4 regions of the Paenibacillus sp. FSL R7-0048 genome follow, and region 4 is predicted to be linked to each of the others. Evidence: riboswitches for the same ligand, from Rfam matches in the RefSeq annotation. Region 4 holds a riboswitch; each other region holds the start of a gene.
What was found. A riboswitch is a leader RNA that binds a small molecule or an ion and turns the genes downstream of it on or off. The one in region 4 is predicted to bind cyclic di-GMP.
Positions count from the first base shown of each region.

Region 1: linked by a shared signal. The riboswitch ahead of NSQ91_RS01975 (anti-repressor SinI family protein) and the one ahead of NSQ91_RS10915 (DUF6612 family protein) in region 4 are both predicted to bind cyclic di-GMP.
Region 2: linked by a shared signal. The riboswitch ahead of NSQ91_RS04810 (glycosyl hydrolase) and the one ahead of NSQ91_RS10915 (DUF6612 family protein) in region 4 are both predicted to bind cyclic di-GMP.
Region 3: linked by a shared signal. The riboswitch ahead of NSQ91_RS02515 (choice-of-anchor A family protein) and the one ahead of NSQ91_RS10915 (DUF6612 family protein) in region 4 are both predicted to bind cyclic di-GMP.

Region 1 covers NZ_JBBORF010000001.1:451,133-457,113, forward strand. The annotation lists gene NSQ91_RS01970 (2-oxoglutarate dehydrogenase E1 component) at 1-2,278, opposite strand, end outside; cyclic di-GMP riboswitch class I at 2,749-2,833, shown strand; gene NSQ91_RS01975 (anti-repressor SinI family protein) at 2,861-3,016, shown strand; gene NSQ91_RS01980 (helix-turn-helix domain-containing protein) at 3,124-3,453, opposite strand; gene NSQ91_RS01985 (TasA family protein) at 3,623-4,231, opposite strand; gene sipW (signal peptidase I SipW) at 4,322-4,912, opposite strand; gene NSQ91_RS01995 (hypothetical protein) at 4,914-5,981, opposite strand, start outside.
Region 2 covers NZ_JBBORF010000001.1:1,124,424-1,130,404, forward strand. The annotation lists gene NSQ91_RS04800 (UDP-glucose dehydrogenase family protein) at 1-1,010, shown strand, start outside; gene NSQ91_RS04805 (sugar phosphate nucleotidyltransferase) at 1,758-3,131, shown strand; cyclic di-GMP riboswitch class I at 3,268-3,347, shown strand; gene NSQ91_RS04810 (glycosyl hydrolase) at 3,360-4,910, shown strand; gene NSQ91_RS04815 (glycosyl hydrolase) at 5,062-5,981, shown strand, end outside.
Region 3 covers NZ_JBBORF010000001.1:571,318-577,298, reverse strand. The annotation lists gene NSQ91_RS02520 (alpha/beta hydrolase) at 1-300, opposite strand, end outside; gene NSQ91_RS02515 (choice-of-anchor A family protein) at 447-2,456, opposite strand; cyclic di-GMP riboswitch class I at 2,565-2,655, opposite strand; gene NSQ91_RS02510 (hypothetical protein) at 3,151-3,543, shown strand; gene NSQ91_RS02505 (ASCH domain-containing protein) at 3,743-4,156, opposite strand; gene NSQ91_RS02500 (DUF3221 domain-containing protein) at 4,512-4,856, shown strand; gene NSQ91_RS02495 (hypothetical protein) at 5,205-5,684, shown strand; gene NSQ91_RS02490 (hypothetical protein) at 5,900-5,981, opposite strand, start outside.
Region 4 covers NZ_JBBORF010000001.1:2,502,657-2,508,637, forward strand. The annotation lists gene NSQ91_RS10905 (DUF4179 domain-containing protein) at 1-801, opposite strand, end outside; gene NSQ91_RS10910 (RNA polymerase sigma factor) at 785-1,303, opposite strand; cyclic di-GMP riboswitch class I at 1,508-1,599, shown strand; gene NSQ91_RS10915 (DUF6612 family protein) at 1,717-2,565, shown strand; gene NSQ91_RS10920 (NADH-dependent flavin oxidoreductase) at 2,738-3,841, shown strand; gene NSQ91_RS10925 (CapA family protein) at 3,920-4,936, opposite strand; gene NSQ91_RS10930 (FprA family A-type flavoprotein) at 5,206-5,981, shown strand, end outside.

The sequences.
Region 1 (5,981 bases), 2.1 Mb from region 4:
AAGCGGTAGTCAGGTTAGCGACCGTCCAGTTCTCCTCAGCGGATAGCTGCAAGAACCGTTCCAGCCTACCGCTGGAGTGCTCAGGTCCCTGTCCTTCGTAGCCATGCGGCAGCATGATGACGAGATTGCTGCGCTGTGTCCATTTGGCGCGTCCAGCGGCAATGAACTGGTCAAAAATAACCTGACCCGCATTGGCGAAATCACCATACTGTGCTTCCCAGATTACGAAGGTTTCCGGTGCAAACACATTATAACCATATTCAAAGCCTAATACTGATGCCTCTGACAATGGACTGTTGTATACGCCAAAGGAGGCACGGGAATCGCTTAGCTGATGCAGCGGAGAGAATAAATCTCCTGTTTTACTGTCGTGCAGCACCAGATGGCGATGTGCGAAGGTTCCGCGCTGGGCATCTTGACCGCTCAGTCGGATGGGCGTTCCATTTTTCAGAATGGTAGCGAAGGCTAATGTTTCAGCTAGTGCCCAGTCGACCTTTTCACCCTCATTCAGTGCATCTTTACGACGTTGTAAAATGCGCTCCAGCTTCGGATAAACCTGGAATCCAGCAGGAACCGTCAACAGTTCACGATTGATCTCCTGCAGGCTGGAGATGGATACCGCTGTAGTGTTTGCCGCTGCGCGGTCCGTTTGTAGAGGAATGAAGGCTTTGGGTTCTTTTTTCTTATGATTGCCTTCCTTCATAGTATCGTACGCACGCTGCAATACGCTTTCTGCTTCAGCATTCATCTTTTGTACGTCTTCGGCGGTAAGAACCTTTTCGTTTTTCAGTCTCTCTGCATAAACCTTGTAGACGGTTGGATGATTGCGAACCTTGCCGTAGACAATAGGTTGTGTGGTTTCAGGATCATCCATTTCGTTGTGACCATGACGGCGGTAGCCGATGAGATCAATTACGAAATCTTTTTTGAATTGATGGCGGTATGCGCTAGCTAAACGTACAGCTGCTACGCAGGCCTCTGGGTCATCAGCGTTGACATGGACTATTGGGATTTCATACCCTTTGGCGATGTCACTCGCATAATGCGTAGAACGGGAATCTTCACTTTCAGTCGTAAAACCAATTCGGTTATTAACAATGATATGGATCGTCCCACCATTTTGATAACCTTGAAGTTTGCCGATATTAAGCGTTTCTGCAACAATTCCTTCACCTGGAAAAGCAGCATCGCCATGCATCAGCACCGCCATAGCTTTACTGGTATCAATCTTCGGCAGTCCTGCAGTGCTCCGATCTTCTTGTGCGGCACGAGTGAAACCTTCCACGACAGGATTGACGAATTCCAAGTGACTTGGGTTATTCGCTAGTGTTATTCTTGTGCGTACGGTTTCTCCTTCACGGACAGCACGGTCTGCACCGAGATGGTATTTCACATCACCTGTCCAACCATAGTTAATGCCTGTGGAGCCTTCGGAAGGGAAAAGCTCCTTGTTCGGAGAATGATGAAACTCTGAAAATATGATATCATAAGGTTTGCCCAAAATATGTGCAAGAACGTTGAGGCGGCCGCGATGCGCCATGCCCATCAAAATATGCTCCGCACCGTCATGTGCAGCAGCACGTACGATTTCATCTAACATCGGCACAAGAGCATCATTGCCTTCAAGACTGAAACGCTTCTGACCTACAAAAGTCTTGTGGAGGAAGGTTTCAAATTGCTCTACCTGAATCAGGCGGTTCAGGAGCTCTTTGCGTTCTGTATTATTTAGGGGTGCTGGTGAGCTGGTGGATTCTGCCTGTCTATTTAGCCATTGCAGTTCTTTTTCTTCATGCACATGCCCGAATTCATAGGCGATAGTCTTGGTGTATGCCTGACGCATACGTTGCACGGCATCCCATCCGGTATGCACATCATTCGGCGCATTTTCCCATATAAGCGTGGCAGGCAGTGCGATCAGGTCTTCGCGGGTCAGCCCATAGGTTTCAAGCTCAAGATATTTTGCCATGGGATTCTGATCGCGTACCAGCGGATCAATTTCAGCGGCCATATGGCCATATATACGAATATTGGCGATTAGCTTGGAAGCTCTTACTGCTTTTCTAAGCCATTCGGTGTCTCCCGAGATGCGCGGCTGAGGAGCCGGTTCGCTATCCGGAGTTAGGGGAGGAGGTCCCGAATTTGTAAAAAGCTCGCGATAATTATTTTCTACGGTGGAGGGATCTTTCACAAACTGTTCATATCTTTCTTGAATGTAGCCTAAATTGGGTCCGTAATACTTACTCCAAATGGATTCGTTATAGGGCTCTTTGGCTGCCATGAATACATCCTCCTTAACGGATGAACTCCATACGTGACATTTTGTGTCAACGCTTACTGGAGCTGTGATGATTGCGGTTTCATTTCTCATCTTATTGTGCTACTTTCGGCCACTGTAATCAATTCATTCTTTCGTCCAATACGTTCGCAAAATGGTATGGGTTAGCTTGTTCTAATGAAAAGAAGGGTGTTTCTTCTCATTACCCATTCTAAAGGCCTATTAAAATGATTCTATTATCCTTATTTTTAACTATTAGGTCAGTAAATATTTATTTTGCTAGTACAATTTATTTTATGTAACGGACGAGTATCGTGATAATCGGACAAGATCTTTGAAAAAAAATCTTTTATTTTTCGTTTTTAAAATAGAAAGTAACCAGGAATCGACACACTTTTCCGCTTTCTTTTTGTATAATGTTATTGCAGATAGTAATTTTATAGTTTTTTAAGCAGATCCTTTCGTGAAAAGGGTCCAGTAAAAGGTAAACTTGCCGAAAGGCAGGGGCACAAAGTCGCGGGTCTAAGGTAGAGATACTATGACAGCCGGATTGCCTGGGGACGTAAAATCTTAGGGGGAGATTTTTTGGAAAAGTCCAACCAGGGTAGCAACAGAGAACAGCAGTTTATTGATCTGGATCAAGAGTGGGTACATTTATTATTAGCAGCTAAGAAGGCTGGCATTAAGGCAGATGAAATCCGCCAGTTCTTTCATGAGAAAACTGTGCAGATCGTGCAGTAATACATTAGAGGGGTTACATATCGAAAAAGGGCACAGCGGTTCTTCGCTGTGTCCTTTTTCGATATGATTTAGTAGAAGAGAGGATCGTACCAGATTAGTAGGAAGTATTAATCCTTTTGATCGAGCTTCCATTTCTGATAGTCCAGAAATTCTTTGAATTCGCGTTTGCTAATGCCTGAGTCCATAGCTTCCTGCACCAATCGGAACCATTCCGAATCTAAATGTGATTCCTCTGCATCATTGGGTTCTCCATAGAGTAGGGCATGAATGGATACCTGAAGCGCGTCAGCGATTTTTTCGATAAACTGGATGGATGGATTGGATTGGATGTTTCTCTCCACGTTGCTAAGATACGACTTAGCCACATCTGCTCTGTCCGCAAGCTCAGATAGGGAGAAACCCTTGTCTAGGCGGAGCTGCTGGATACGTTGGCCCATATTCTGTGGCACTATGCTGACGCCCCTCCGTAATTTTTGTTATTAGTATAGCAAATATCAATAAATCGGACAAAGTTTATTGTAAAGAGAAGAGCAGCAATCTGCTTATCCGTGGCCGGATTCAGGATCTGCTGCTCTTCGAGTATTTTATTAAATTACTTTATTGATCTTAGTAGTCTTTTTTCGCACCTTGTTTAGCTACGAAATCCCAAGTCAGTGTTAAGCTATCGCCTTGGAAAATATTTTGATCTTGGTTATTTTCCACAAATTCGAATTGGACGGAGAAGCTGTCGTTGGTACCGGCTTTAATACCGGATGCTTCGGTAAAGAGTTGATCCCAACCTGTATTTTTTACGAGATCCGGATGCTGACTTTTTAAAGCAGCAAGTGTAGTCTCATAAACTACATTTTCAGGAGAGACGATAGGTACTCCTTTATCATTATTTCTAAGGAATTTAACTTTAATGAACTCGGCTAAATCCAGGTAGTTATCTCCTTTAGCATCCGTGATTTGAGTCGATGTATTCAGAATAATAGATCCGATATCGAGCGAACCATCGTTTTTCAATTTGAAGGATTTAGTTACCGTATCACCTGGTTTCAGGTTAGGAATATTAACGATGACAGAAGGGTCGGAGTTCAGATCGAGCGTGCCCGCTGCGAATGTAGCTGTGCTTTGCGCAGTGTCGCTAAAGTATGCGAAGGTTCCTCCGCCGATTAATGATAAACCCAGTGCTGCAGATGCTACGCCAAGACCCAATGTTTTCTTGATACCCATAATAAAATTCCTCCTCAAATTTGTGTTTGAATTTTTTATAAAATTTATATATTGTATCTTCCGGTTCGTAAGCGGAAGTGGACAATCAACTTAGGGCTGTGTTTCTGTTGGGGGCGGTGAGGCTGGCAGTAGGGCAGCATTTTTCTTTTCTAATGCAGCTACAGCCTTCCAAGAGGTATACAGAGCATAGAGCAGAAGCATCAAGCCAGGCACGATCATGAGGACTACACTTCCAGCTTTGGAAACCGCGAAATTCATAGCGTAACCGACATAGGGTACAGTGACCCCGGTATACTGAGCTACAACATTCACAGAACTGGTAGGGTTCATGTCGGGCGCGTCGTTGTTATCGCCTTTAGTGCGATAAACAGCTTCACCAGTAGCGTTATTGACGGTCGCTTCTACAATCCGGTGAGTAATGAGCAGATTATCTTCATTCCTAAAGGTGATGACATCGCCTGGTTTGAAACGATTCATATCCCCTCCGGGTTTTAATGCGACAATTGAGCCTGTCTGAATTCCTGGTTCCATCGATCCTGAGAGTACGGTTTTGATCTCATATCCGAAGAAAGCAGGTTCACCGCCGGAGGCCTTGGATAACACTACGGCTGCCACCAGCAGAATAAAGATCACAAGCATTAAGCTCGATAGGGTATTATTGATAATTTTTTTAATTCGCATCTTATTCTCCACCTTTCTCAGGTTGAGGGTCCGAAGGAGCTTGGGTTGCTACCGGCGGGGTAGTCGTACTGTCTTCCGCCTTTGGCGTCTCTTGTGGAGCCTCTTGCTGAGGGACATCTTTTGGAATTGTGAGCTCTTCGCCAATTTCCGGCTTAACCGGGTCAGTGGCTGGGGCTTCAGGTTGTTCTTTATTTGGGGCTTCCGGAGCAGCTTCACCTGATGTTGGAGGGGTTGCCTCAGCTTTCGCTTTATCCTCGGCTTCTTGTTGCTTTTTCTCCTCAGCCAAACGTTCTTCTTCTTTTTTCGCTTCTTCTTCTTTCTTTGCTTGCTCTTCTTCTAGCCGAGCTTTTTCAAGCTCTTCTAGTTTTTGCTCGCGAGTCTGACTGATCAATTGGAGTTTATCTTGAAGGGTAGTGATACCTGAGGTTGCCGATTCTTTAAGGTTAGTCAATTCGGTATTTAGAGCTTCATAAGATGAGGTGAGGTCGCTAGAGATCACGCCGTCTGGTTGAGTGAAGGTAATCAGGAATGGCAGTGGCTGTGGGAACTCTCCTTCGCGTAATTCAAGTTGTCCATAAACATCGCTGGTAACTACCGAAGCGAATGGAAGACCGACATCGTGTATGGAGGTTAGGTAACTAATAACTCCATTTAAGGAAGCATTCAAGGATTCCGAGATCACACCGCTTTGATTCAGGCTGCTTTGTAAATCTCTGAAAAATTGCTCGTCCTTGATTTCTAGACAGTTGGAATCTAGAGAAGTCATATATCCTCCTATCTGGAAGAGTAAGGCTGCTGCTGCACTTAGCTCATTGTGGATTTGATTCCAAATTTGGCTGTTAGCCGCCAGTTGCTCGTTAACGCTATCTATTTGGGATTGAAGCGCCGCTATTTGCGAAGAAATCTCTTCTGCAGCGACATCAAGCTCTTCCAGCGACATCCCTTCTATTCCCGAAACGTCCGAGTAGTTAGCTGATGAGGAAAAGGGCTGTAGTGATTCTTTTAAAGTGAGCGCTCGATTAACATGCTCTTTGAACTCTGTAAGCAGTGCCTTGATCGAATTCGGAAA
Region 2 (5,981 bases), 1.4 Mb from region 4:
AAGGGCACAAAATTATAATGACTAAATCTACAGTTCCAGTAGGAACAAATGAAAAAATCTCTCAAATGATCTCTAAGTATACCCAACATTCTTTTGATATCGTGTCTGCACCTGAGTTTTTACGTGAAGGGTCAGCGATTCGCGATACCCTCCATCCTGATAGAATTATCATTGGCCTTGATAATCCAGAGCTGGAACCAACAATGCGCGAGCTTCATAAGGGTTTCACAGAAAATGTATTTGTAACAGATATACGCAGTGCTGAAATGATCAAATATGCTTCGAATGCATTTTTGGCCACGAAGATTTCCTTTATTAATGAGATCGCCAATATTTGTGAAAAAGTGGGAGCTGATGTAACCGAGGTAGCACAAGGAATGGGTATGGACCAAAGAATCGGGTCATCCTTCCTGCAGGCTGGTATCGGTTATGGAGGCTCCTGTTTCCCGAAAGACACTAATGCGCTCATTCAAATTGCGGGCAACGTCGATTACGAATTCAAATTATTGAAATCTGTAGTCGAAGTGAACAAGGGACAACGGTTTATGATCATCTCCAAGCTGCATGAATCACTTGGCAGCCTGCGCGGTTCGACGATTGGGATATGGGGGCTTGCCTTTAAGCCTAATACTGATGATGTCCGCGAAGCTCCCGCCAGAGAGATTGTTGAGGCACTGGTGGCTGAAGGGGCAACAGTCAAACTATATGATCCAATCGCAGCTACAAATTTCAGGCAGCAATATGATCATCCGCAGCTTCGCTGGTGCAATCTGCCTGAGGAAGCGGCTGAGGGCAGCGATGCCGTATGCCTCTTGACCGATTGGAGCCTACTCAAGGATATTGATCTGCATCAGCTGGCGAAAAGCATGCGCAATGGGGTGCTGATCGATGGACGCAATGTGTATTCCAAGGAGCAAATTGAGGGTACCGGCCTCGTTTATCATTCTGTCGGTCGCCCGCAGATGGGTGGATTGAGCGGTTATTCTGCTAGTGTGGCTGGAGCGGTTTAATCTAAGTTATATTGATTGAACTTGTGATTTTTCTATTTAGGGATGAGCCGTGACTCCAGAGAATGTTTGGACTTCCAGCCCCTGTTGTCTGCAGATTTCCTGATTTTAACCGCTGATAGCGGTAGAAATCCGCAGACAAAGGCGGACGCTAACGCTCTTACAGTTCCCAAATTCCCCTCCGCCCCTTCGTTCCCTTATTTTAAGGTTCTAAGCAATTTATAAAGTTAGGTACTCTGATTATATACCGCAGTAGCATTTGTAGTTGTCATTGTCTCTGTCTCTGTCTCTGTCTCTGTGGTGGCAACTAGTCTTGCTCTTGTAGTTGCAGTTGTTCTTACAGTTGTTGCAGTTGCAGCTGCCTCCCCCGGAGCAGAAGCAAATCTTTAGAAAAACGTGCTTGCTTCCGGCTGGTACAGCCCGGTACGCACGGATCAGTGTTAAAAAGTAGTTGGTTAGGTTAAGAACGGAAAGGGAATTTGGAACTGTAGAAACGGAGTGTTCGCCCGAAAGATTTCCGTAGGAAAGCTAGCTTCGAAAGCATATGCTATCCTCGGATTTCTACCGCGAGAAGCGGTTCAATCAGGAAATCTGAGGATAACAGCGATCGGAAGTCCAAAATCCCTTGGAGTGGTTTCTACCTAACAAATTTTTTTAGTGCATCCGCTCGAAATAAGGCTAAGTGGAAGCTGACGTTTTGATAACAATTCAAATATGCTCGATTTCCATAATTCAAGGAGGGTTCATTCTATGAAAATGGTACTTCTATCAGGCGGTTCAGGTAAACGGTTATGGCCGTTGTCCAACGACTCACGTTCAAAGCAATTTCTAAAGGTACTTGAAAGCCCTCAAGGTGAACCAGAATCCATGGTACAACGTGTCTGGAGACAGCTGGAGGAAGCAGGGATGGCAGAATCATCTTATCTGGCCACCGGCCGTGGCCAAGTAGAAATGATACAAAGCCAGCTGGGAAGTCATGTGCCGATTATCGTTGAACCGGAGCGTCGGGATACTTTTCCGGCTATCGCCTTAACAGCTACCTATCTTTATTCAGTGGCAGGTGTTTCTCCAGCGGAGACGGTAGCAATATTGCCTGTTGACCCTTATGTAGAAGCATCTTTTTTCGATACCATAGCTATGCTTGAGGGGACCATGCTGGAAAGTGGAGCAAATCTGGCTCTAATGGGTGTTGTTCCTGAACATGCCTCAGAGAAATACGGATATATTATTCCTACCACCGAAGAGGCGGGGGAAAATGGTTTTATGAAGGTGAGTCACTTTCAAGAGAAACCTGACCGCATACAAGCAGAACAGCTCATCGAGCAAAATGCCTTGTGGAATTGCGGAGTGTTTGCCTTCCGCTTAGGGTACTTGTTAGATATTTTGCAGCGTAAAGGGTTGCCTTTAGGATATGAAGAATTGCAGAAGCAGTATAAGCTATTGTCTTCCATCAGCTTTGATTATGAAGTGGTGGAGAAAGAAGAACATATTGTGGTACAGCCGTATGATGGATTCTGGAAGGATCTTGGAACGTGGAATACGCTGACAGAGGAAATGAGCAGCAAGCATGTAGGAAAAGGTTTTGTGACGGCGGATTCTGAGGGGACTTGCTTGATTAATGAGCTGGACATTCCGATTACGGTAATTGGTGCGAAGGATCTGATCATTGCGGCTAGCCCGGATGGGATTCTAGTTACCCATAAAGCTGAGAGCCCACGGATTAAAGAAGTGCTGAAGACCTTTGAACAAAGACCGATGTACGAGGAACGCCGTTGGGGTCATTACAAAGTTATTGATTATGTGAAATATGATGAAGGCAATGAAGTGCTGACCAAACGGATTTTTATATCCGAGGGGAATAATATCAGCTATCAATTACATCGCAAGCGTAGTGAAATTTGGACAATCGTCAGCGGCGAAGCAAGTATTGTGCTGAATGAGAAAAAACATAATGTGAAGGCTGGGGACGTGGTACGTATACCGGAAGGAACGAAGCACGCGATCCTTGCTTTGACGGATGTTGAGTTTATAGAGGTACAGACGGGGTCTGAATTAGTAGAAGAAGATAACATACGTATTACTTTAGACTGGAATGATATAGAACTACAACAATTCATTTCATAGGTCTAACCTATCTATTTAACCAATTCAAAATTTCTTGAAACAGGTAAATTGACTCAATTATCAAAAAAAGTCATAAAAACACTAAATATATCATTAATTGTCGTCGATACTTACGGTAAGAGAGATTATTTCTCTTAAATTGAAAAGGCAAACCTATCGAAAGGTAGGGACGCAAAGCTATAGGGCCTTCGAAAGAGTGGCAGCCTGGCTACCGAAAGGGAGATTATTTTGAAAGCTTACCGTACGTATCGATTGTTTGGTGCATTTCTGTCACTCGTCCTGTTTCTGACTGCACTTCCGCTTGCTGTTGGAATTTCGCCGTCTGTTGTCATAGCTGCTTCAAATTCTGGAACGCCAGTTACCCCAGGTGCCTCACCTGAAGCCGTAAAGCTGCTTAACTATTTTTACTCGATCTCAGGAAAAGGTATTATTGCCGGTCAACATGACTATTTAGAAAGTCCAGATGAAATTAACAATATGCTGAAGGGAACCAGCGGACAATATGCGGCTCTTCACGGTTATGAAATGGGTGCGATCAGTGGCCAGTCCGAAGCAACGATGGCTTGGCAACGTCAAAATGTGGTGAACAGCGCCATCAACTGGAATAAAGCGGGCGGGATCGTAGCTATGACTTTTCATGCTAACCTGCCGGGCACCTCTTATGACTGGGATAATGTGAAAAAAACACTTAGCCAGAGTGAGTTCGATAGTTACGTTACACCGGGTACCAAGCAATATAACAATCTGATCGCTGAGCTTGATAAGGTGGCCGTCTCTTTAAAAAGCTTGCGCGATGCCAACGTTCCGGTGCTTTGGAGACCCTATCATGAAATGAACGGGAACTGGTTCTGGTGGGGGAAGAAAAATAACTTTTCTAAACTATGGAATATTATGTATGACCGTTTTGTTAACGTTCATAAATTAAATAATTTGTTATGGGTATGGAGTCCGAATGCTCCCAATGTTTGGTCAGATCCTTATGCGCTAACTTATCCAGGTGCTGATAAAGTAGATATTCTGGCAGCAGATATATACGAAAATGATTACCAGCAAAAATACTATGACAGCTTATTGAGTCTAGCCGCAGGCAAACCGATTGCGATCGGGGAAAATGGTGAAATGCCTAATCTGGAGAAGCTTCAGCAATCGCAAAGTAAATGGACGTATATGATGAGCTGGGGAAAAATGCTCTACGAGAATAACAGTGCAGACACAATCAAAACATTTATGAATAGCAACTATACCCTGACCAGAGATAAATTAAATACTGGTCTGGCACCGACACCTAGCGCCGCACCAGCGCCGGCACCTTCTGAAGAAGAGGGGGAGGCAGCAATTCCTCTCGCGAAGGGGCTTGCAGGAGAGTATTACAACAACATGCAATTGTCGGGAGCAGCAACTCTTAACAGAACTGATGCAATAATCGATTTCAATTGGCGGCAAGGCTCCCCGGATGCCGCCCTCGGGATTGATCGGTTCTCCATACGTTGGAGCGGTAAAATTAAGCCATTATATAATGAGCAATATACATTTTACACTACCTCAGATGATGGTATCCGTGTCTGGGTGAATGAGGAATCCGTGATTGATAGTTGGACTAAGCAAAGTGGTACTGAGCGTAAGGGCACTATAACGCTGAAGGCTGGCCAGCTATATGATATCAAGGTGGAGTATTACGAGAATGAAGGCGATGCGAGAGTCCGCTTGATGTGGGAAAGTGCTAGTCAAGCTAAAGAGACAGTTCCAGCAAGTGCACTTTTTCTTCCGGATGTCTCCTGATTGATGAAAATTAAAGGTCGATCCTTAGTGGCTCTGCGTTATTGCAGAGCTACTAAGCTATAGTCCTCATTAGGTCAGAAGACGATTGTCCGATAACAGGTATGTTTTTAACACCTGTGGAGGCAGTACAGCTACCGAAAGGAGGATTTATTTGCGTAAATATTATAAGAAAAATAGATTGTTGTTTACTATGTTACCGGTCTTTATTATTTTTTCCTTGCTGCCTTGGGGAGAGGTTAAAAGTCTTCCGAAGGCTATGAGTGTTTCTTCCTCCCTACCTCCGGCTATACCAAGTAATCCTTCGGCTTCTGAAGAAGCCAAGCAACTGCTAAGTAATTTGGTAAATCTACGTGGCAAAGGGCTCTTGTCCGGCCAGCATGATTATCTAGAAAGTCCAGATGAACTGGTTCATAAGCTGAAGAATACTTCGGGACAAAATGCTGTTCTACATGGTTATGAATTAGGGGCGATTAATAATCAATCCGAAGAGACGATCGCAGAACAGCGGCAAGCTGTTATAGACAGTGCAATTGAATGGCATCAAGAGGGTGGCATTGTAGCGATGACCTTCCATCAGAGCTTACCGGGAACCTCTCCAGAGTGGTCCAATGTAAACAGAAGTCTCAGTCAAGAGAAATTTAATGCTTATGTTACACCTGGGACAGCTCAGTATAAGAGGCTAATCTCAGATCTAGACGAGGTTGCTGGATATTTGGGTCAGCTGCGTGATGCCGGAGTTCCGGTCTTATGGCGACCTTACCATGAAATGAATGGTGGTTGGTTTTGGTGGGGGAAAAAGGACAATTTTTCAGAGCTGTGGAGTATTGTCTATGATCGTTTTGTAAACACACACAAGCTAAATAATCTACTGTGGGTGTGGAATCCGAATGCGCCGAATGAATGGTCAGATCCATATGCTGCATATTATCCCGGTGGGGATAAACTCGATGTTCTGGCTGCGGATATCTACAATAACGATTATAAACAGTCCTACTATGAGGATCTGCTCGCATTGGCCGAGGGTAAACCTATCGGAATCGGGGAGAGTGGGCAACTGCCGAACCCGGATGT
Region 3 (5,981 bases), 1.9 Mb from region 4:
ACCTGAATAACCGTGGGCTAGAATGGCTGTGCGTCCCGCAGCACGAATAGATTGGAGTAAGTAACCTCTTAGTTTAAGTCCATCTGCAGATACGATCTCAATATTCTCGAAGCTCTGGCGAGAGACCCAATCCTTCCCCTCCCCCCAAGAAGCTCCGGCAACCGGAGGATCAGCCTTCAGATTAGGATTATTACTTAGAAATACCTTTGGCGCTCGTTTAATAGCAATACCATAGAAGAAAAATCCCACATAGATTAGAATCCCTATGATGATTACAGCGCTAATAATAAACCATATCAATTCGCCTTCGCCATCCCCTCTTCATTTCTTTTCCAACAAGAGTATACCATCTACTTAGAATGCACCAAACTATCGCAATCATGACATACAAATAGAGCCGCCATCGGAACACTCCCGAAAGCGACTCTATGTTGATCTAACCTTTATTATTTATTCTTTTTGGAGAACTTGGTTCTCATTAATAATCCGATAAGTGCAAAACCTAAACCTGCTACGTAGTAAGGTGCAGGACTTGATTCACCCGTTTTTGGCAATTCCTTCACAGGTGGCTTTCCTAATGGGATCGTATCGTCCACTACGATGATTTCATCAGGTGTTGGTGTTGGCGTTGGTGTCACTGCCGGTACCGGACCTAATGGGATCTCATCATCATCAACAAGTACTTCTGTGCTATTCGACGGTGTTGGTACTGGCGCTGGTGTCGGCGAAGCTACAGGCCCAAGCGGCACGGGATCTTCTGCAAGAACTATAGTGCCAATTACGGATGATGGCGTTGGTGTCGGGAACACAGAAGTCTCTGGTGTCGACGTTGGTGTTGCTTCAGGCGTTACCGTCGGTGTTGGTGTTGCCTCAGGCGTTACCGTCGGTGTCGGTGTTGCCTCTGGTGTTACCGTCGGTGTCGGTGTTGCCTCAGGCGTTACCGTCGGCGTTGGTGTTGGCGTCACTGTCGGCGTTGGTGTTGGTGTCGGCGTTGGTGTTGGTGTCACTGTCGGCGTTGGTGTCGGCGTTGGTGTCACTGTCGGCGTCGGCGTTGGTGTTGGTGTCGGCGTCACTGTCGGCGTCGGTGTTGGTGTTGGTGTCGGCGTTGGTGTTGGTGTTGGTGTCGGCGTCGACGTTGGTGTCGGTGTCGGCGTCGGCGTTGGTGTTGGTGTTGGTGTCGGCGTTGGCGTCGGTGTTGGTGTCACTGTCGGCGTTGGTGTCGGTATTGGTGTCGGCGTCGGCGTTGGTGTTGGTGTTGGTGTCACTGTCGGCGTTGGTGTCGGTGTTGGCGTCACTGTCGGCGTTGGTGTCGGTGTTGGCGTCACTGTCGGCGTTGGTGTCGGCGTCACTGTCGGCGTCGGCGTCGGCGTTGGTGTTGGTGTCACTGTCGGCGTCGGCGTTGGTGTCACTGTCGGCGTCGGACATGGTGTTGGCGTCGGTGTCGGCGTTGGTGTCACTGTCGGCGTTGGTGTCACTGTCGGCGTTGGCGTTGGTGTCACTGTTGGTGTCGGCGTCACTGTCGGCGTTGGCGTTGGTGTCACTGTTGGTGTCGGCGTCACTGTCGGCGTTGGCGTTGGCGTTGGTGTTGGTCCAGGTTCATCACCATCGTATGGATAGTGGTGAAATTCACCACCACCAGTACCTTTGAGTGAAGCCGCCACTAAAGTACCGTTAATCTGACCATTAATAAAATCAACATGAGCATAGGGGGCAAGTATGCTTCCCATTACACCTATGCCTGCCATATCAAGATACGCAGCTTGGCTAAAGTTAAGCAAAATTTTCTTGCTGTTCAACACGTTATTAGGTAGAAATCCGAAGTTTTTCATTTTTACGTTAGAACCATCAATATTAATAATTGCAGTAGATCCTGAAGGAACATTTATTGTAATTCCGTAGGTATTAGAGACGTTATCTCCTGAAACATTAAAAACATTGACCGCAGGATCTGTACCTGTCAGGGTAAGGCTGCCATATTGGTACACTGTTGTTCCATTCGCCGGCAATGCTGCAAGTTCTGCTGATTTGTCCTTCAAAGACTGACCTACGGCTGAAAAGTCAATCGTACTCCCCTGTCTTTTTGTACCACCCTTGAGGAGCGTTACATTCCCTGAAAAATCTCCCCCGTGCACGATATTCCCATAAACAGTACCTCCGTTGAAAGTAAGATGCCCTCCAACAACAAGTGTGTCAGTCAGGGAAACCTCTGCAGCGGTCAACCTATCTCCAACACTATAGTTGGTTAAGTTAACGTTACCTCCAGCAGCAAACCTTCCTTCCGTATCCGAAACTGTTGTTATATCCCCTAGAATAAACACGTTGTAGACCGCTGCAATTCCCAATGTAGAAGAACTACTAGCTCCAGCAACTCCAGCTCCTAATGAGGAAAGCCCACTACCTACCGTCAAAATCCCAGCTAATACAAGCGAGAGTAACGGTTTTATTCTTCTTTTCAAATGGCACACCTCCTAAAACTATGATTTATATTAATCAGAATAATTACCAGAAACTCTAAAGGACCTAACAACAAAAAAGACCGCCAAAAAGAAGTGAAATTCCCTTCTCATGGCAGTCGGACGGTCATTGTGCCTTTAAGACACTTTAGACTCCTGGACTTTGCGTCCCGCCCTTTCAGACGGTTTGCTATTATCATGACTATATATATGTATTACACTGCAAGTCCAGAACTGGTAGCTGAAGCATTCTATCCAATAACAGTCTATGACTTTTAATACTTTTGAATTAATAACAGTTTAGCTCCCGACACCCACAATTGTCAATCAATTCCTTTCGATAATTCCCCGCATTAGTACCACACAAAAAAAGCGCCTAAAGGCGCTTCGCATAAGGTTTTTCATTAAATTTTAAAGTAACTGTATATAGCCCAATATGGATATCCATAAGGGAACACTCAAAATTAAACCAAAAAACAATCCACGCTGGAGGCTGCCCTCTTTTTCCATCATAATTCTCCTTTATTTGCGTTCGATACATTAATTTTTATTATTACAATTTTTAATATAATTTATTCTTCGTTATTAAGTTGTGAATTTAATCACATTGGATAAGCTGTTTAGAAATACCATTGATTATTTTTGGAATATCGGGGTAGAATACGAATATACGTTCCTATTAGAGGTGATGAGATTCATGCATAGAGCAGAAAGCAGGGACAACATGCTGGTGAAATCTTATTTATTGCTTCCGATGATTTTATCAGCTTTCGAACGGGACTCCGCCATTTTATCTACACACTTACGAACACCCGCCCCTTATCTGGAGGTGCTTGGAACAGCTGCTGCAGTAGCTACAACAGATCTAAGGGATGTTCGTGCAGAAATGAGAAGACGGGGAATCAAGGTGTATGAGCAAAACAGACTTAATACGGGAATTGAAGCCAAGTATATATGTCGTGGCTATCATGAACGAATGCTGCTGTTGAATGACATTGTTGCGGCTCAGGCTGCCATCCATATGCGCAGATACCTAGGGCTGGATATTTCATCTTTTAAGAGTTACGAAGAACAGTACCAGATTAAGTAAAGCTGTATAGAAGCCGCTGCGCTCTCTCCCCCCAATCAATTAGTGAACAAAAAAATAGGCCTTACCATGGGAGTTGGCAAGACCTGAGAGAGATATACCACAAAACACTGGGGGGTGTTTGGTGTCTCTAATATATACCTCGAACCTGAAAAATAGCTGATAGGCACATAAAAATTACATTAAAAATATTGTTCGCCGTTCAGAAGTGATTAGAGTGCTCCCACAAGCTTAGCCGACCTTTAGCTGGAATTGGATGGCTTAATGGATGAACCCGTTCAAGCTTCCAGGCAAACCGTCCTTCACTATAGTCGCCAAAATCATATTCATTCCCATTGATCCATTCCCTTAAATCCACCTCTGGAGTAACCACATAACATCCCGCGAGCTGACCTGTAGCAATAATAGCTCCTGTCGGCAAATTATTCGCTGTATAGCCATGTTTCGCCAATACTGATTTGTACGGTTCCTGTTCACAAATCTTTTTGTCAATCCTCACTCCGGCATGGATGCCTAACTCGCCGCGGTAGGCTGTTCTCCATGAACGAGTTTCAAACTCTTTTTCACCAAGAGCAATTAAGGTCGCCCAAGGCTGCCGTATTGTTATACACCGCATGATATTTATCCCCTTCGTTTATGTTGGACGTTTGTCACGGATGCACGGATCTCGATCTCGCGTTGTGTAATCTTGCTCACCTTGACCTGATAAATTAAATAATCCCAACCGTTTGGTCGATACTCATTTCCATCATTGATCGCCTCTAAAATAAGAACATTTATTTTTATTATATACAAACAAAAGTTCTTATGAAAATATCAATACTACAGACATTCACCTGTAACTCCCCAGAATCAATAAAGGTCGTCATAATGGAAAGGCTGCTGTTTATTCTTATATTGGTAATGTACTAACTGCTATGCCTGTGCAACCGATTTTAAACTAATGTCGTAACCACTGGAGGGGAAGGTCCATGATTCAAAAACCACCTACTACTATTAAATGGACTCTTATTTTTGTTTTTTTGTTATTAGTCACCGCCTGTAGTAAGAATGATGAAGTTTTGAAAGGAATTGTACACACAATAGATGTAGAAAATAAAAGAATTTTAGTAATTTCTGAATTAAAAGAAGAAGACTTGAACAAGGAATACAAGGAAATTCTCGAATCTAATGAGTACTCTCAAGCCATTTGGGTAAATAAAGTTGCACCTTCTAAATATAAAAAAGGAGATGAGATTAAAGTGTTTTTTGAAGTAAGTGATGATTCATTCCCTGCACAAGTTACCGCCAAAAAGATCACCAAAATCAAGAATTGAGCAAAAAGAATAGAATCTACTATAAAGAAGCGGTATCTCCAAAAGGGATGGCGCTTCTTTATAGTAGATTTAAAGAGAAATCCATATTTATAAAATTACTCTGTGCAAAAAAGTGACCCCACCAACTTCCGGCAGGGTCTAGATCTATATTATAAGGGGGTTATGTAATTACTATAATCCTCTTAGCTTAAATAAGTATGAAGCCCGTCTAAAGATTTGCTGAATTATTATTATTTTTATCGAAACCGATCAAACAAGGTAACGTATCAATCTTAATTTCCAAATTACTATAGCGCTGATATTACTAAGTTTTATTTAAAGTCGACTGAGACATCTTCATATTATTATATGAACTTTCTTGATAGTAAAAGAGAACTTTTAAAGAAAATTTCGTTTAATAATTCGCCTGGAGTAACCTCCGGTGCTGAGTATGCGCTTGATTTAAAAGGTGTTGTATATATTGAATTCGTTAATACTTATAGCCCTTTTACTGCTCGTATATACGAATTTGATATATTCGGCACTTATTCAGAAGACCCAATACCAACAGTGACGCCTAAACCTACAACAACTCCAGAGCAGCCATCAGGGGATCGAGCTATTCTTACCATCACTCTGGTGAATGGAACAGAAAAAGAATACGACCTACCAATTGCTGAAGTAGATGCATTCTTAAACTGGTACGATGCTCGTGATGCAGGAAGAGGTACAGGATCATATGGAATTAATAAGCATTCCAACAACAAAGGGCCTTTTAGCAAGCGCAAAGAGTACGTAATATTTGATAAAATACTTACATTTGAAGTCAGTGAGTATACAATTCAATAAACAAAAAAAGCCCGCCAACCATTAAAATTGACGGGCTTTTTTATGGAGTTATCAATGGAGGCTTTAGTATTGTTCCCAAATTCAAAGGAAGAAAACTGTATGTAGAATTAATTGAATTAAAAGTATCATTCTCAATTTATATAATTAAACTTTTTATAAGACACCTATGAAATAGCTAGTCACCACTTATGATTGACGCATTAAATTTACTATTACTATTGATTAAGAAAAAATTGTTGCAAATCCAATTCAGATTTTATACTCTCAATAACATTTTTCAAACCAGGTACCCAGAGA
Region 4 (5,981 bases):
GTTAGGCATGATGGTTGGAATTGCTTCATTCTTTTGACCACCAGTACTAACTACCAAATGTGGATTACCCCGTCCTAAGTCAGATGGTGATGCAGCGACTTTGTAACGGATAATGGTTTGATTGGAAACATGTCGAACGGATTCGATTTGAATGCTTGGATATTGCTTAACTCCAGTATCGATAGTATCCCCTGCTTGATGATTAGATTGTAAGGGAATATTCTGATCACGGTAAAAAATGAGATTCCGTGCTTCAAACCTGTAGTCCTTTTTATCATCCTTTAATGTATCAGGTGTCTCATATACTCCAATGAGTTTCTGGCTTTCAGGATCGTATTCTAAATAACCGTATACCTTTGCCTTGGCACCGGATTCATTAGTCATGATGTTTTCCTCTGTAGCAAATCCAGTATATTTGGATAGATCAGATTTAGTATCAAGTGATAACAGCATTTTCATTTTTTCTCCATCAGTTACAACACCGTTCAAATTCATTGTTACTCCTGAACTGGAAGTTTGAAGATTATACTGTTGACCGATGCCGTTATTTAATGCATTGCTCACACTTCGACCACCAATTTTATCCCAATTAATCGTCATACTAGCGAATACAGGAATGGCTACAAGTAAGAGGCAAGAGAAGACAATACTGATAGGAATAACCTTTTTATTAGACCTAGGAGTATTCTGGGAGGCATGCAGATTTCTTTGACGTTTATAAGCTTCTTGTTCTATGGCAGTCCACATCAAATCATAATCCGGTCGGGGAATATGTTTATCTTTTTCAATATACAGACTCATTACTATTCAGCTCCTTTAGTTGGGTTCCACCCATTCTATTTAGTATTTTAAGTCCCTTGTTCAGTCTGGATTTTACAGTTCCTTCGGGTATGCTCATAACTTTAGAGATCTCGGGTACAGTCAATTCGTTTATAAAACGAAGGACTACTACCATTCTGATTTTGTCGGGAAGCTGACTGTATAACCCTTGTAATTCTTTTTTAGTTTCCTGTCGATCCAAACGTTTTTCTACAGGGTTTGATTCCTCAGACCTGGATAGTAAATAATTACGTACTTCTTTCATCCACCCCGTCTTACGCCTTTTGATCACACTGTTGCACTCATTCGAAGCAATTCGTAAAATCCAAGCTTTCAAGTTTCTTACCTTCGACTTATCCGCTAAGATAACTTTTACAAATACCTCTTGGGAAATATCCTCCGCATCTGCCTGATTTTTCATTAAGTAGTAACAAAAATAATATACTTGTTCTTTATAGAGCTCGAAAATTTCCCGGTCACTCATTTTGCTGCACCCCCTGTCTTTGCTGTTCTCATTAATAAGACTTATAAGCGTATGTAATCGTTCATTTTTCATTTTGATTGTAGTATTTCTTCTGAATATCATAGCGAATTCGAATGGAAGATAAGTCGTTTACAGGTAATTATAACCATGATAAAATTAGCGGTGGGACATGCGTCCGTAATCTAATTAAAACTAATTGAATGTCCGCGTTAAAGGTAAAATCATCGAAAGATGATGACACAAAGCCATGGGTCTAAAGCCTTTCGACAGAAGGAAATGATCGCCAGGCCGCCATAGGGATGTCTTATGAAGCATAAAGGATAGCTCTAAAAATATGTAGTCTATTTTGAGCTCTTTTATTATTTCGACCTATACGGCGTTACATTATCGCAAGGGGCCGAAAGGGGAAGTACATGAACAGTTTTTTCAAAACAATAGGTACTAGTTTGGCAGTAGGTGCTTTATTGCTGTCCGGAACGATCGGATGGATGTCTAATCCAGGAGTAGTGTCTGCAGCTACCTCAACAGTAGTAACCGCGGATCAGATGATCAGCAAAGTAACGGCAGCCTCCAAAGCAATAAAGAATTTCCATCTGGATGTGACCAAAAAACAGGATATTCAAAGCGGCGGGGTGCGTATCAGCAACACCAACACTCTGAAGCTGGATATCAACCGTCTGCCGAATTTTGCCGCAGCAGGCACTGTCGCTAGTAGTCTTTTAGAAACATCGTACAGTCTATATGCCAATGACAAGGAGTTTTACTATCTTGTAGACGGAAGTGAACTGATCGATGAATCTGAAGATGAAGGTTACGACGATGACGGGGAGCCAATCGATCCTGATGCACAATATTGGCTTGGACTGGAGAAAACGGAATGGGATGCCTTTTACTCTAAAGGCCAATACGATCCTGTTTCCATGCTTGATTCGGTCAAAAGTTATAAAAAATCCATGAAAGTCAGCACTGCTGGCGCACAAACAGTCTTACAATTCACGGTAACCGATCCGACAGCAGCTAAGGGGATAATCAAACTCTATGACCAGGAGAACCTCTGGGATGGAGAGACAGTTCAACCCAAAAGCGTAACGTGGAAATTATTCGTCAATACTAAGACCTGGCAAACGGAAAAGCTGATAGTCGATCTGAGTTATGTGCTGGTAAGTGATGGAGCCAAAGATACATACACCACGAAAATCGAAGCTAAATATTCCAAAAATAATAAAGGTGCAGCCATTGTAAAACCGGCCGAACTAGAATAATAAGGACGATTCATAACGAGCGAAAAGCGCTGTTCAGCGGAACAGCGCTTTTTGTTGTATCCAACAGCAGTTCTTTATTAGTTGACAAGAATAAATCATTGCTGTAATTTATATGTATGCGCATGTATATAATAATTTATCTAAATATAATTTAATGAAAGTTGGGAAAAAGATGATAGCACTAGACACAGCATTAACTTTTCGCAGAGGGCTGACATTAAAAAACCGAGTGGTTATGGCTCCAATGACCACTCGAATGAGCTTTTATGACGGTGTAGTAACACAAGATGAATTGAAATACTATTCGCTAAGAACGGGCGAAGTAGGTGCGGTCATCACTGCGGCAGCAAATGTACAAGAGGGTGGAAAAGGATGGGAAGGTGAACTTAGTGTTTCCTCCGATGAATTTATTCCTAGCCTCAGCCGATTAGCATCTACTATTAAACGAAATGGAACAAAGGCTATTTTACAGCTATTCCATGCAGGAAGAATGACAGATTCAAAAATATTGCGTGGCGTACAACCCGTCTCCTCCAGCGCCATTGCTGCCGAACGCCCGAATGCAGAAATTCCAAGAGCATTAACAGAAGATGAAATTTTCGGTGTAATTGAGGATTTTAAAAAAGCGACTCAACGTGCTATTCAAGCTGGATTTGACGGGGTAGAAATTCATGGAGCAAACACATATTTAATCCAACAATTCTTCTCTCCACACTCCAACCGTCGTGAAGATCAATGGGGCGGAAGCTTAGAGAAAAGATTTAATTTCATTAACCAATTAGTGGATGCAGTTATTGCTGTCGTTGACAATTCAAAGGTTAAGGATTTTATTGTCGGGTATCGTTTTTCTCCAGAAGAATATGAAGAGCCTGGAATTAAAATCACCGATACCTTTTATCTTATTGATAAATTAGCTGATAAAAAGCTGGATTATCTGCATATTTCATTAGGGGATTTTAAGAAAGTATCTGCATCAGAAGATTTTAAAGAAAAATCAATCCTGCAATATGTGCATGAGAAAATCAATGGCCGTGTACCTTTAATTGGGGTAGGAGATATCCGTACCAAACAGGACGCAGAGGACACGTTGACAAATGCTGAATTAGTAGCAGTAGGACGGTCTCTTATCATTGATCCTCATTGGACAAGTAAAGTACTGGAGGGTAAAGAAGATCTCATCAGAAGAGTACTTGCTGATCAAGATAGAGAAGAACTTGTAGTAGAGAATGGTATTCTAGAATTCCTTAAATTAATGATGCCTGATCGTTTACGCTAAACTCAAATACAGTTTTGAGGTCTAAATCTATAACGTTCCGCGGTAAATTCCGCGGAACGTTATTTTTCTGTAACGACTCTATTCCCTCTTTAAGATTGTTGTCGTATGTTTCAACATTCGATTCATGAGATTTCGCCGCTCTGTTTTTATGTCGGTGTCGCTTCTCTTTAATGCGTCGCGGATGGGGATGATCTCTGTAATTTTCCTGCCGCTTTTTATTCTTCGATCTACACAAGTCGGGATGTAACCTACGTTAGTTATACTCGTGTGTCCTTTTTCATCCTTCTTTATTTTAAGCGTAAGAATGATACCGCTTTGTGTATAAGGAATATTCATTAGTTTAGTAGAAACAAAATTCCCCAATGAGTAAATAACGAATTGTTTTTTTCCACGAAGCGCTAACGGTTGAAGAACATGTGGGTGAGACCCCAGTATGATGTCGGCGCCATTTTTAAAGAAGAGATTGACCAGCTCTTTTTGCCTCTTGTTTGGAGTGTAACGATATTCGCTTCCGAAATGCAGATAAAGCAAGACTAGATCGACTTTCTTTTTTAAATCTCGAATCTCCCGAATGATCTTGGGCGTAGATATCCGGTTAACCAGCCATGGCTTACTCACTGGTACAGGAATTCGGTTGGTTCCTGCTGTGTAGGAGAGGATGCCAATCGTAATTCCTTTGACGTTTTTAATAAGCGTTCTCTTGGATTCTTCTAATGATTTAGCTGTTCCCGTGTGGTCCATTCCATTACGGTCCAGAACTCGTAACGTCCGAACCAGACCCGGGGCACCATAATCCATGCAATGATTGTTGGCCGTTACTAATACGTCGAATCCGGCTTCCTTAAGTGCAGGGGCCAGTTCGTCTGGACATTTGAATATCGGACCGCCTGATCGGGGACTTTTCCGGCATTCGGGGCCACTTCCAGCAAAGGTGGTTTCGAGATTGCCAATCGTCAAATCAGCCTGTTTCAGATAAGGAGCTACTTTTGCAAACAGGGGGCTGAACGAATAGGTTCCGTCAGGCTGTTTAGCATCCGAAATAATATAACGTTTGACCATTAGATCTCCCACAGCAGCTATTTGTATTTCAGTCATGGATATCCACCTTTTTATTATTTTCATTAGGATATGGCATAAAGTTGTTATGGGTTATTCTTTCTTTAAGGCGAAGTGCAAACATTTGTGTGGCTTTTTATTTAAAATGTGACTCAACGCATAATCACTTTATTTAGATCGTCTAAATTTAAGGTATTCATTTTTTTCAAACTTTTATAATTTGATTCAAATCCTCTTTTTTGTTTGGCAGCCATAATAAAATAAGGTTGTTGATAAACATTATCAATCAAACATTGGAGGTTAAAGAAATGAGTACACAATTCAAAAAAATCGCCGGGGATACTTACTGGATAGGCAAAATCGATAACCGCCAGGTTCCATTTCACCGCCTGATTCTGGCAAAAGGAACTACCTATAATTCTTATTTATTAAAAACAGGTAAACCAACTGTCATTGATACCGTAGATATGGAATTCGGACGTGAATATGCCGAGTGTCTGGGTGAAATGATTGATCTTCTAGATATCCATTACATTGTAATTAATCATACAGAGCCTGATCACTCTGGTGGACTGGCAGCTCTCGCTGCCAAGGCTGCAAATGCCACGATCGTATGCACCGAGATTGCTGTTCCCGAATTGCAGGAAATGTACAAGCTTCATAGCCGGAACTTCCTGGTGGTTAAAGACGGAGATAAGCTGGATATTGGCGGGAAAACGCTGCTGTTTAAAGAAACACCGTATCTCCATACCGCAGAAACGATGATCACCTATTGTATCGAAGATCAAATCTTATTTCCTTGTGATATTTTCAGCACGCATGTTGCGGTGGAGAATCTATTCAGCGATGAAGCCGGGTTTGATATTACGGAAGATTTCCAGGGCTATTACGCAGCAATTATTCATCCTCACAGAAGATATGTAAGAACCCTGTTAGAGGCTGTTAAGGATCTTGAGATCCGGATGATCGCTCCTTCCCATGGGTTTGTGATCCGGAAGGACATACGTAAATATATCGGGATGTACGCCACATTGAGCCGTGAAACGACGCAAGGAAAAAAGGCAACCATCGTATATACCACCAT